DNA from 2 places in the Polaromonas sp. P1_E11 genome. Region 1 is predicted to be linked to the other one. Evidence: riboswitches for the same ligand, from Rfam matches in the RefSeq annotation. Region 1 holds a riboswitch; the other holds the start of a gene.
What was found. Region 1 has a riboswitch for glycine ahead of gcvT (glycine cleavage system aminomethyltransferase GcvT). Riboswitches for the same ligand answer to the same signal wherever they lie in the genome.
Positions count from the first base shown of each region.

Region 1 (4,196 bases):
CGCGTCAAGCTGTGAAGGGTCAGATAACTTGACCTTGAAGAACCAGCCGGCGCCCATCGGGTCGCTGTTGGCAAGCGATGGGTCGTTTTTCAGGGCTTCGTTGATTTCGGTCACTTCGCCGCTCAAGGGCATATACACGTCGGCCGCGGCCTTGACGGATTCGACAACACCGGCGGTTTCTTTCTGGGCGAAAGTGGTGCCGACAGCCGGCAGGTCCACAAACACCACGTCGCCCAACGCGTCCTGCGCATGCACGGTGATGCCAACGGTGGCAACGTTGCCTTCAATCTTGACCCATTCGTGGTCTTCGGTGTATTTGACGGTCATGAGGTTCTCCGGGGTTGAGTGGCGGGGTGAAAAAAAATGAAGTGACAGCTTCAGGGTCTAGCCGCGGTAATAGCGGGCGGGAACAAAAGGCATGGCGGCGACTTCCATGGGTACGGCCTTGCCGCGCACCATCGCGTTCACGCGCGTGCCCAGCGCGGCGAATTCAGGTTTGACATAGCCCATGGCGACCGGCTGGTTGATCGTGGGCCCCAACAGGCCGCTGGTGACCTCGCCGATGACTGTGCCATCGGTGCTTTGCAACTCGGTATGGTCACGCACCGGCACGCGCTCCAGCGCCACCAGGCCGACGCGCTTGCGGGTGAGCAGGGCGGGGTCAGCCAGTTGCGCCAGGATTTTGTCCGCGCCCGGGAAACCGCCGGCACGCGCGCCGCCGGTACGGCGAATCTTTTGCATGGCCCAGTTGAGGTTGGCTTCCACCGGCGTGGTGGTGATGTCGATGTCGTTGCCGTAGAGGCACAGGCCGGCCTCCAGCCGCAGCGAATTGCGCGCGCCCAGGCCGATGGGCTTGACTTCGGGCTGCGCGAGCAGTGCGCGTGCGAGTGTGTCGGCTTGCGAAGCCGGCACCGAGATTTCAAAGCCGTCTTCGCCGGTGTAGCCGCTGCGGGTGATGAAGCAGTCGCAATTTGCCACGGTGAAGCGCCCACCGGTCATAAACACCAGCTTTTCGACGCCTGGGGCCAGCCGCTGCAAGGCCGTGACGGCCTGCGGGCCCTGCAGCGCCATGAGCGCCATTTCGGGCATGGGGATGACTTCGCAGCGCGAACCGATTTTGGCCTGGATGTGCGCGATGTCGCCCGCCTTGCACGCACCGTTGACGATGACAAAGAGGTCGCCGCCGTTCGCGTAGTCGCGGTTGAAGAACATCAGGTCGTCGATGATGCCGCCGTCGTCGTTGAGCAACAGGCCGTAGCGCTGCTTGCCGGCAGGCAGGTCAATCACATCGACAGGGATTAGGGATTCAAGCGCCGCCGCTGCATCCGCGCCCACCAGGCGCAACTGGCCCATGTGGGACACATCGAAAAGGCCGGCAGCCTGGCGCGTATGGTGGTGTTCCGCCATAAGCCCCGCTGGGTATTGCACCGGCATGGAATAGCCGGCAAAAGGTACCATGCGCGCGCCTAGCTCCACGTGCAGGTCGTGCAGCGGCGTTTTCAGCAGGGCTTCGGGGGCAGCGGAAGAAGTGGACGAATCGGACAAGGCATTCTCCGGGGGGCAAACACGGTCATGGCAAGAACTTGTTCTCAATCCATGGGCTGCCCCTGCTGTCCACTTTACCTGAGAGATTCACCCGGCGATGCGGGCTTGCTCCTTCGGTGGGCTGCCCGTGAAGGGCGGCCTCTCTCCAGTAGGGAACGCCTCGCCGCGTGGTGCGCCGCAGGGCGGTTGCCAGTCCTTTTGCCTGAGCGTTCAGTGCTACTTGGGGGTACCCCCAGGGTGCTCGTGCGCCTTCGGCGGTTTTCGCTAAGGAAAACTCTCTCCTGACCAGCCAAGTGTAACGGAAGCTGCTCCGAGCCTGATCAGGCAGCCAGATGCTGGGGCAGCAGCATGGCGATCCGCTCGCTGATGGAGTCGGCACGCTCATGGCCCGCGATTTTCTCGATTTCTTCCAGCATTTGGCGCGAGGCGGCGAGCATGGTCTCGCGGTCCTTGGCATTGCGCAGCGCTTCGCGAAAGCGCTCGGCCATCACCGGGTCGCGCCGGGCAAACATGCGCTCGCAAATATCGAACAGGAACATCCGGGTTGTGGCAAGCGAGCGCTTGCCTTCAAACTGGTCGGCGGAGACCTGAATGGCTTGCGTGGTCTCGGGGCTGGGGAAATTCTGCAACTGCGCCGGCGTGAGTGTGTGGGCGGGTGCAGGCGAGGGATTTTTTGCCGGTGCGGACGCCCTGCCAGGATGGGCTTCCAGAAAGCCGTCACGCAAAAGGCGCAGGGCAATGGCTTCGCCGTCGCCCTCAAACAGCGGGCGGAAGTCCTGGGCAGACTTGCTGCCGTCGGCCATCAGCAGCAGGGTGCGCTCGCGCTGGCCTAGCGTTCTCACGCCGGGCTTGAGCTCGGCGCGGGCACGGTCGGTTTTATGGAGCTGCATGGATTTCATCCTCAAATGAAACCCCGAGCATGGCTGCTGAAAATGACAGCCTCGTGAATCCCGTCCGAAAAGCTATTTGGCGTAGACCAGATCCCGCAAAGCCAGCGACAGCTGCGGGACGTAAGTGACCACCATCAGGCAAGCCAGGATAACGAGCACAAAGGGGATCAGGTGGGTCACGATGCGGTCCAGCGATATCCTGGCGACGGTGCAGGCTGCAAACAGGTTCACGCCGAATGGCGGCGTGATCATCCCCAGCGCGAGGTTGACCACCATCACCAGCCCGAAGTGCACCGGGTCAATGCCGAAATGCACCGCCACCGGCGCCAGGATGGGCGCCAGCACGATGATGGCTGCGCTGGTTTCAATGAACATGCCGATGATGAACAGCGCCGCGTTAACGCCGAGCAGGAAGAGTGCGGGCGATTGCAGCACGGCTTCCAGCCAATGGCCTATGGCGTCCGGCACGCCAGCCCGGGTGATCAGGAAGGCGAACAACCCGGCATTGGCGATGATGAACATGATCACGGCACTGGAGAGCACCGATTTGCGCAGGATGACGTACAGGTCGGCCGGCTTGATTTCGCGGTAGATCACGATGCCCACGACCAGCGCATAAAACACCGCCACGGCAGAGGCTTCGGTCGGCGTGAAAATCCCGCCGTAAATCCCGCCCAGAATAATCACCGGCATCAACAATGCCCAGCCCGCCTGCCAGGTCGCCTTGCCAAAGCCTAGGCGGCCGTCACCGTCCTGCTTTCCCCAACCCTTCCAGCGGCAATACAGGTGCACGAACAGCATCAGTGCGCAGCCGATCAGCAGCCCCGGGCCGAAGCCGGCAATGAAGAGTTCGCCGATCGACACTTCGGCGCTCACGCCATAAAGAATCATGGGAATGGAAGGTGGAATGATCACGCCCAACTCGGCGCTGGTGGCCTGCAGGGCTGCGGCGTAGGCGGTGGGGTAACCGTGCTTGATGAGCGCCGGGATCAGGATGGCGCCAATGGCGAAGGTGGTGGCCACGGAGGAGCCGGACACCGCGGCGAAGATCATGCAGGTCAGCACGCAGGTCATGGGCAGGCCGCCCTGGACGCCCCCCACAATGCTTTTGGCGAACTCGACAAGCCGGCGCGAGATGCCGCCGGTTTCCATCAGGTTGCCGGCCAGGATGAAGAAGGGGATCGCGGCCAGCGGAAACTTGTTGATCGAGGAGAACATCTCCTTGACTGAAATCAGCATGTTGGCGCTGGACGCCTGGATACCGAAGATGGACGCCAGGCCGATGGAAACGGCCACGGAAACGGTGAGCGCAAAGCACAGCACCATGGTGGAAATCATTACCGCGGTCATTGCGCAGTCTCCAGTTCGTTGCGCTGTGGGTCGATCAGGTTGCCGATGATGCCCATTACGCAGAACATGCCGCCGATCGGCATGGCCACATAGCCCCAAAACATCGAAATGGATTCAAGGCCAGCCATGGACTGCGCACGCCCGCGCAGGGAATAGTCCCAGCCCCACCAGACGATGACCGCGACGAGGAGCAGGGCGGCGAGGCAGACCAGCCAGTCCAGCACCCGCCGGATGCGAGGTGGGCTCCAGCGATAGAGCACGTCCACGCTGACCATGGCGCCCTGGCGGAAAGCCATGGGGATTCCCATAAAGACCATCCAGATCAGGCTGAGGCGGATCAGGATTTCACTCCACTCTGCAGGCTGCTCGAAGACAAAACGCGTCAGGATCTGGAACACGCCGAGCCCCGAT
Region 1 is NZ_JBFUBA010000002.1:436,343-440,538, reverse strand. Features, by position in the region: gene gcvH (glycine cleavage system protein GcvH) at 1-327, opposite strand, end outside; gene gcvT (glycine cleavage system aminomethyltransferase GcvT) at 385-1,545, opposite strand; glycine riboswitch at 1,601-1,704, opposite strand; glycine riboswitch at 1,726-1,839, opposite strand; gene AC1D11_RS09525 (hypothetical protein) at 1,866-2,435, opposite strand; gene AC1D11_RS09520 (TRAP transporter large permease) at 2,508-3,785, opposite strand; gene AC1D11_RS09515 (TRAP transporter small permease) at 3,782-4,196, opposite strand, start outside.

Region 2 (4,196 bases), on a different contig from region 1:
TGGGCATGGCCACGACCATTTTTTCGCGTGGGCCGGAATATTTTTCGGGCGCGGGGGTAGCAGCCGCTGCTTTCGCCTTGCGTGCAGGCTTCGCCTCGTCGGTCTGGGCTGTTGCCGAACCCAGGGCGCAAGCGGCGCTGGCCAATATTGCTGCGTGGCGCAGATAAAACTTCATGTTGATCATCCCGGTAGTTGTGGATAGAACCGCATTTGCGGTCGCGCGGCAGAGACGCCGGTTAACCCCAGTGTGCTTCCAAACTAACGTTTACTTACAGGTAGACCGACTCTAAAGGGTCATAAAGTGGGATTGCGTCAGAAAGTTTGTGGTTTTTTCGTTGAACGGAGGGCGCTGAGGTAGCGCGCAAAATGCCTTTCCTGATATGCGGCGTTACAAATCGCCCCCGGCATCCGCCATGCGAGCAGCATCCACCTTCCCGAGCAGCCATTGCAGACCGGCCAGGTGTTGCTGGTCATGGCTGCACAGGTAATGCACCAGGCTGCGCAAGGTGAGCGCGCCGTAACCTTCGAATTCCGCCGTGCGGCCCAGTTGTTCGGGCGTGATGCCCGACAGCATGGCCATCGTCCGGGTGCGCGCTGCGCGAAACGCCGCGATGGCCTCTTGCGCATCAGCGGCCGCATAGTTGCGTTCCTTTTCCACCACATAGCCGTCCAGTGACTCCAGCACCGGATTGGTTTCCGACAAGGTGCGCTGAAACCGCACGTGATAGCCGTCGGTCTCGATGTCCCTGATGTGGCAGACCTGCGCAATGGCCGTGAAGTGTTCGCTCGGAATGCCTTCCCACGACGGCGGCGTCCAGGCCTTGTGGCTTTCAGGAATTGCGTCGTAGAACTGCTCCAGCTGGCGCGGAAAATCCGCCATGGCTTGAAGCGTTGCGGGGTTCAGGGGCAGGGCAGGGCTCATCAGCCGGCCTTGCGCAGCGAAGGCCACAGCACCGCCTGCGCCACGATCACGTTCTCGCCATTGAAGGTCGCCGCCGGCGAGCCGTAAAGCTCGTAACCCCGCGCCAGCGCCTCGCTCACGCGGCGGCAAAAGCTCGCGTCATCCGGGCCGGTAAGGAGCCTGTAGGTGGGGAGACCGTCGGGGGGCGTGGTGGCGGGTGATGTCATGGCGGCAAGCGGCTGATGAACGGAGGGCGATATTACCGTTTCCGCCCACCTGCTGCAGGACGCTGTGCTCCAGACCCCCTTTTCAGGCCTTGCTCAGGCCTTCGCCATCCCCGGCAATGCCATCACACGCTCCGGCGCCGGCATCCCGGTAAACGCAAAGTCGACCTCCGGCACGCGCCCGCTCACGATGTCGGCAATCGCCGCGCCTGAGCCGCAGGCATGCGTCCAGCCCAGCGTGCCGTGGCCCGTGTTGAGGAAAACATTGGAGGCCTTGCTTTTGCCGATGTAAGGCACATTGCTCGGCGTGGCCGGCCGCAGGCCCGTCCAGAACTGCGCGCCTTCGCCGTCCGTCATGTCGGGAAAGAGTTGTTTTACACGGCGCACGATGGCGTTGCAGCGCACCAGGTTCAGCTCGGTGTTGTAGCCGTTGAGCTCGGCCGTGCCGGCAATGCGCAAGCGGTTGCCAAAACGCGAGAACACCAGCTTGTACTCGTCGTCGGTCAGGCTGACCTGATAGGAAGCGGCTTCGTTGATCACGGGCAGCGTGACCGAGTAACCCTTGGCAGGGTAGATGCGCAGGCTTTGCCCCAGCACCTTGGCCCACTGCGCGCTGAAGGCGCCCAGGCACATCACATACGCATCGGCTTTCAACATCGCGACTTTGCCGCCGGCCTCGCCGCTGCCCATCGCCACCTGCACGCCGTTCAGTTGCCCCTCTGCGGCATCCAGGCCCAGCACCGTGGTGTTGTACAAAAATTTCACACCGGCCTGTTCGCAGCGCGCGGCCAGCGCGGCGGTAAACGCGCGGGCGTCACCCGATTCATCGCTGGGCGTCATGCTGCCGCCCACGATGCTGCCGCGGCATTGCGCCAGCGCGGGCTCAATCGCCACACATTCGTCGGCCGTCTTCATGTCGAGTTCGCAGCCGTGTTCGCGCATGATGCGTGCGGGCTCCTGCGCCGCGTCGTACTCGGCCTGGCTGGTATAGAAGTGCAGGATGCCTTTGGTCTGCGCGTTGTACAGCAGGCCCAGCTCGGCGCGCAGCTTTTGCAGCGCGCCGCGGCTGTACATGCCCAGGTTCACGATCTGCTGGATGTTCTGTGCCGTGCGCGCCGGCGTGCAGTTGCGCAAAAACTCCAGCCCCCACAGCCACTGGTTCACATCGGCGCGCAGCCTGAAGAGCAGCGGCGCGTCTTCACGCGCCAGCCATTGCAACACCTTGAGCGGTGCACCCGGGTTGGCCCAGGGTTCCGCATGGCTCACGGATATTTGCCCGCCGTTGGCAAAACTGGTTTCCATCGCGGCTGCGTTGCGGCGTTCCACCACTGTCACCTCATGGCCGCGCTGCGCCAAATACCAGGCCGTGGTGATACCCGTGACACCAGCCCCCAAAACCATGACTTTCATGGCGATTCCTTTTCATTCAAGCAGAACATTGCAGTTGCGCAAGTGCTGCGGTACCTTGGGGGTGCTTGAATCAAAAAAGAAACGTGGCAACCGCCAAGCATCGCCTGTCAGCATGCTTGCGGCCGCTTCCACTGTCCTTGTTACCTGAGAGATTCAGCCGCAGCTTCCATGTCGATGAAAGGTCTCGGCTTTGCTCCTTCGGTGCGCTGCACCTTGCGTGCGGCGTCTCTCCAGACGGCTGTGTGTTCCGGGCAGTACGGGACCTGAGCGATTATGGAAGTTTGCGCCTTCGGTGGCTGCCTTGTGGGGGCAGCGCTCTCCTGCTTGAACGGGTTTGAATTTACCACCGAAGCCTGTTTTGCCAAGCGTGAATGCGGCGTTCAGTACAGGTCTAGCGGGTTGATTCAGCGGCTTAATAGTAGGAAGCAGGGAGGTTTAGCCTTCGCTCGCTGCGTTCACAAACGCGGCTTTGGCATCGGTGTAGGCCTCCCGGTCACCCGGGTGCCTGGCTGCCAGTTCCGCCTTGAGCGCGGCATAGCGCGCCGCCAGTGCCGGGTCCGAACGCAGGGCGTCGCGAAAATGCAGGCGCTGCGCCCACACCTCGCCGCCGTGCACCACGACGTGCAGGTGGTGGGTGCGCCGTCCGTTCGCCCAGCGCATGAACCACTTGCGGTCGGTCAGTGCCGCGTTGAATTTAGCGGAGGTCGTGTAACCGTTGGCGCACAGTGGCGCTGCAAGAGCTTCGGCCGCCACCATTGATTCGACGCCGGCCAGCATATCAATCACCGGCTTGGCCGCCAGGCCGGGCACGGCCGTGCTGCCGATGTGCTGGATGTCGATCAGGCGGGCCGGCAGCTGGGGGGAGAGTGCAAGCAGGCGGTCCCGCTCAGCCACAAACTGCAGGGGCCAGGCCGGGTTGTAGGCCTGCAGGGCCACCTCCTCGTGGATAGCGGCAAGCAGCGATTCCTGGTCAGTCATGCGCGTGACGGCGGGCAGGTTGTTGTACAGGGGCGAAACACGCTGCGCAGCACGCCAAAATCCTTTGCGGGGCCATTTTTAGGGCATTTTTGAGCATGAAAAAGGCCTTCAGCCCAATAAGAACGGGCGCGAGTAGCTACCAAAACAATAGCAACCAGAAATCCCCACGCCTGCGAATTTGGCGGCCCGCATTTCATTTACCTGAGAGCCAGCACAGCTTTGCGCGCCTGTGCCAGCCGCTCTTCCAGGTAGGCGCCATAAAAGTCGGTAGACGCCAGGCCAACCAGCCGTTCCGCCAGGTCTTGCCCGGCCGGGCTCAGAAACAGCACCGTGGGGGTGAAGCCGGCCTTCCATGCGGCCACTTGCGCCGCAGCCGTCGTCACCTGGCCGTCAAAGCCGGTCAGCGGCGTCGTGCGGTCGCTGATGTTGAGCTGCCAGGCGTGCAGGCTGCCATCGCGTTGCCCCGGCAACAGGTAGTTGCGCCGCACCAGTTCGCAAAAAGGGCAACCGGGCAGACTGACCAACAGCACGAGTGGTTCATTTTTGGCGAAGGCGATTCCCGCCGCAGCCCGCAAAGAGGCCGGCACAGGCAAGGCCGTGTCTTTGGCCAGCGCAAGCTGGGGCACGGCCAGCCCGGCTGCCAGCGCGGCAGTGAACTGGCGGCGGCCCACCTGGCTCATTCA
Region 2 is NZ_JBFUBA010000004.1:292,769-296,964, reverse strand. Features, by position in the region: gene phnD (phosphate/phosphite/phosphonate ABC transporter substrate-binding protein) at 1-175, opposite strand, end outside; gene AC1D11_RS16970 (DinB family protein) at 389-922, opposite strand; gene AC1D11_RS16965 (DUF1737 domain-containing protein) at 922-1,128, opposite strand; gene AC1D11_RS16960 (D-amino acid dehydrogenase) at 1,222-2,535, opposite strand; glycine riboswitch at 2,658-2,779, opposite strand; gene AC1D11_RS16955 (GrpB family protein) at 2,971-3,513, opposite strand; gene AC1D11_RS16950 (thioredoxin domain-containing protein) at 3,711-4,193, opposite strand; gene AC1D11_RS16945 (alpha/beta fold hydrolase) at 4,190-4,196, opposite strand, start outside.
Region 2: it holds a riboswitch for glycine, as region 1 does, so the genes downstream of both, AC1D11_RS16960 (D-amino acid dehydrogenase) here and gcvT (glycine cleavage system aminomethyltransferase GcvT) in region 1, are expected to answer to the same signal.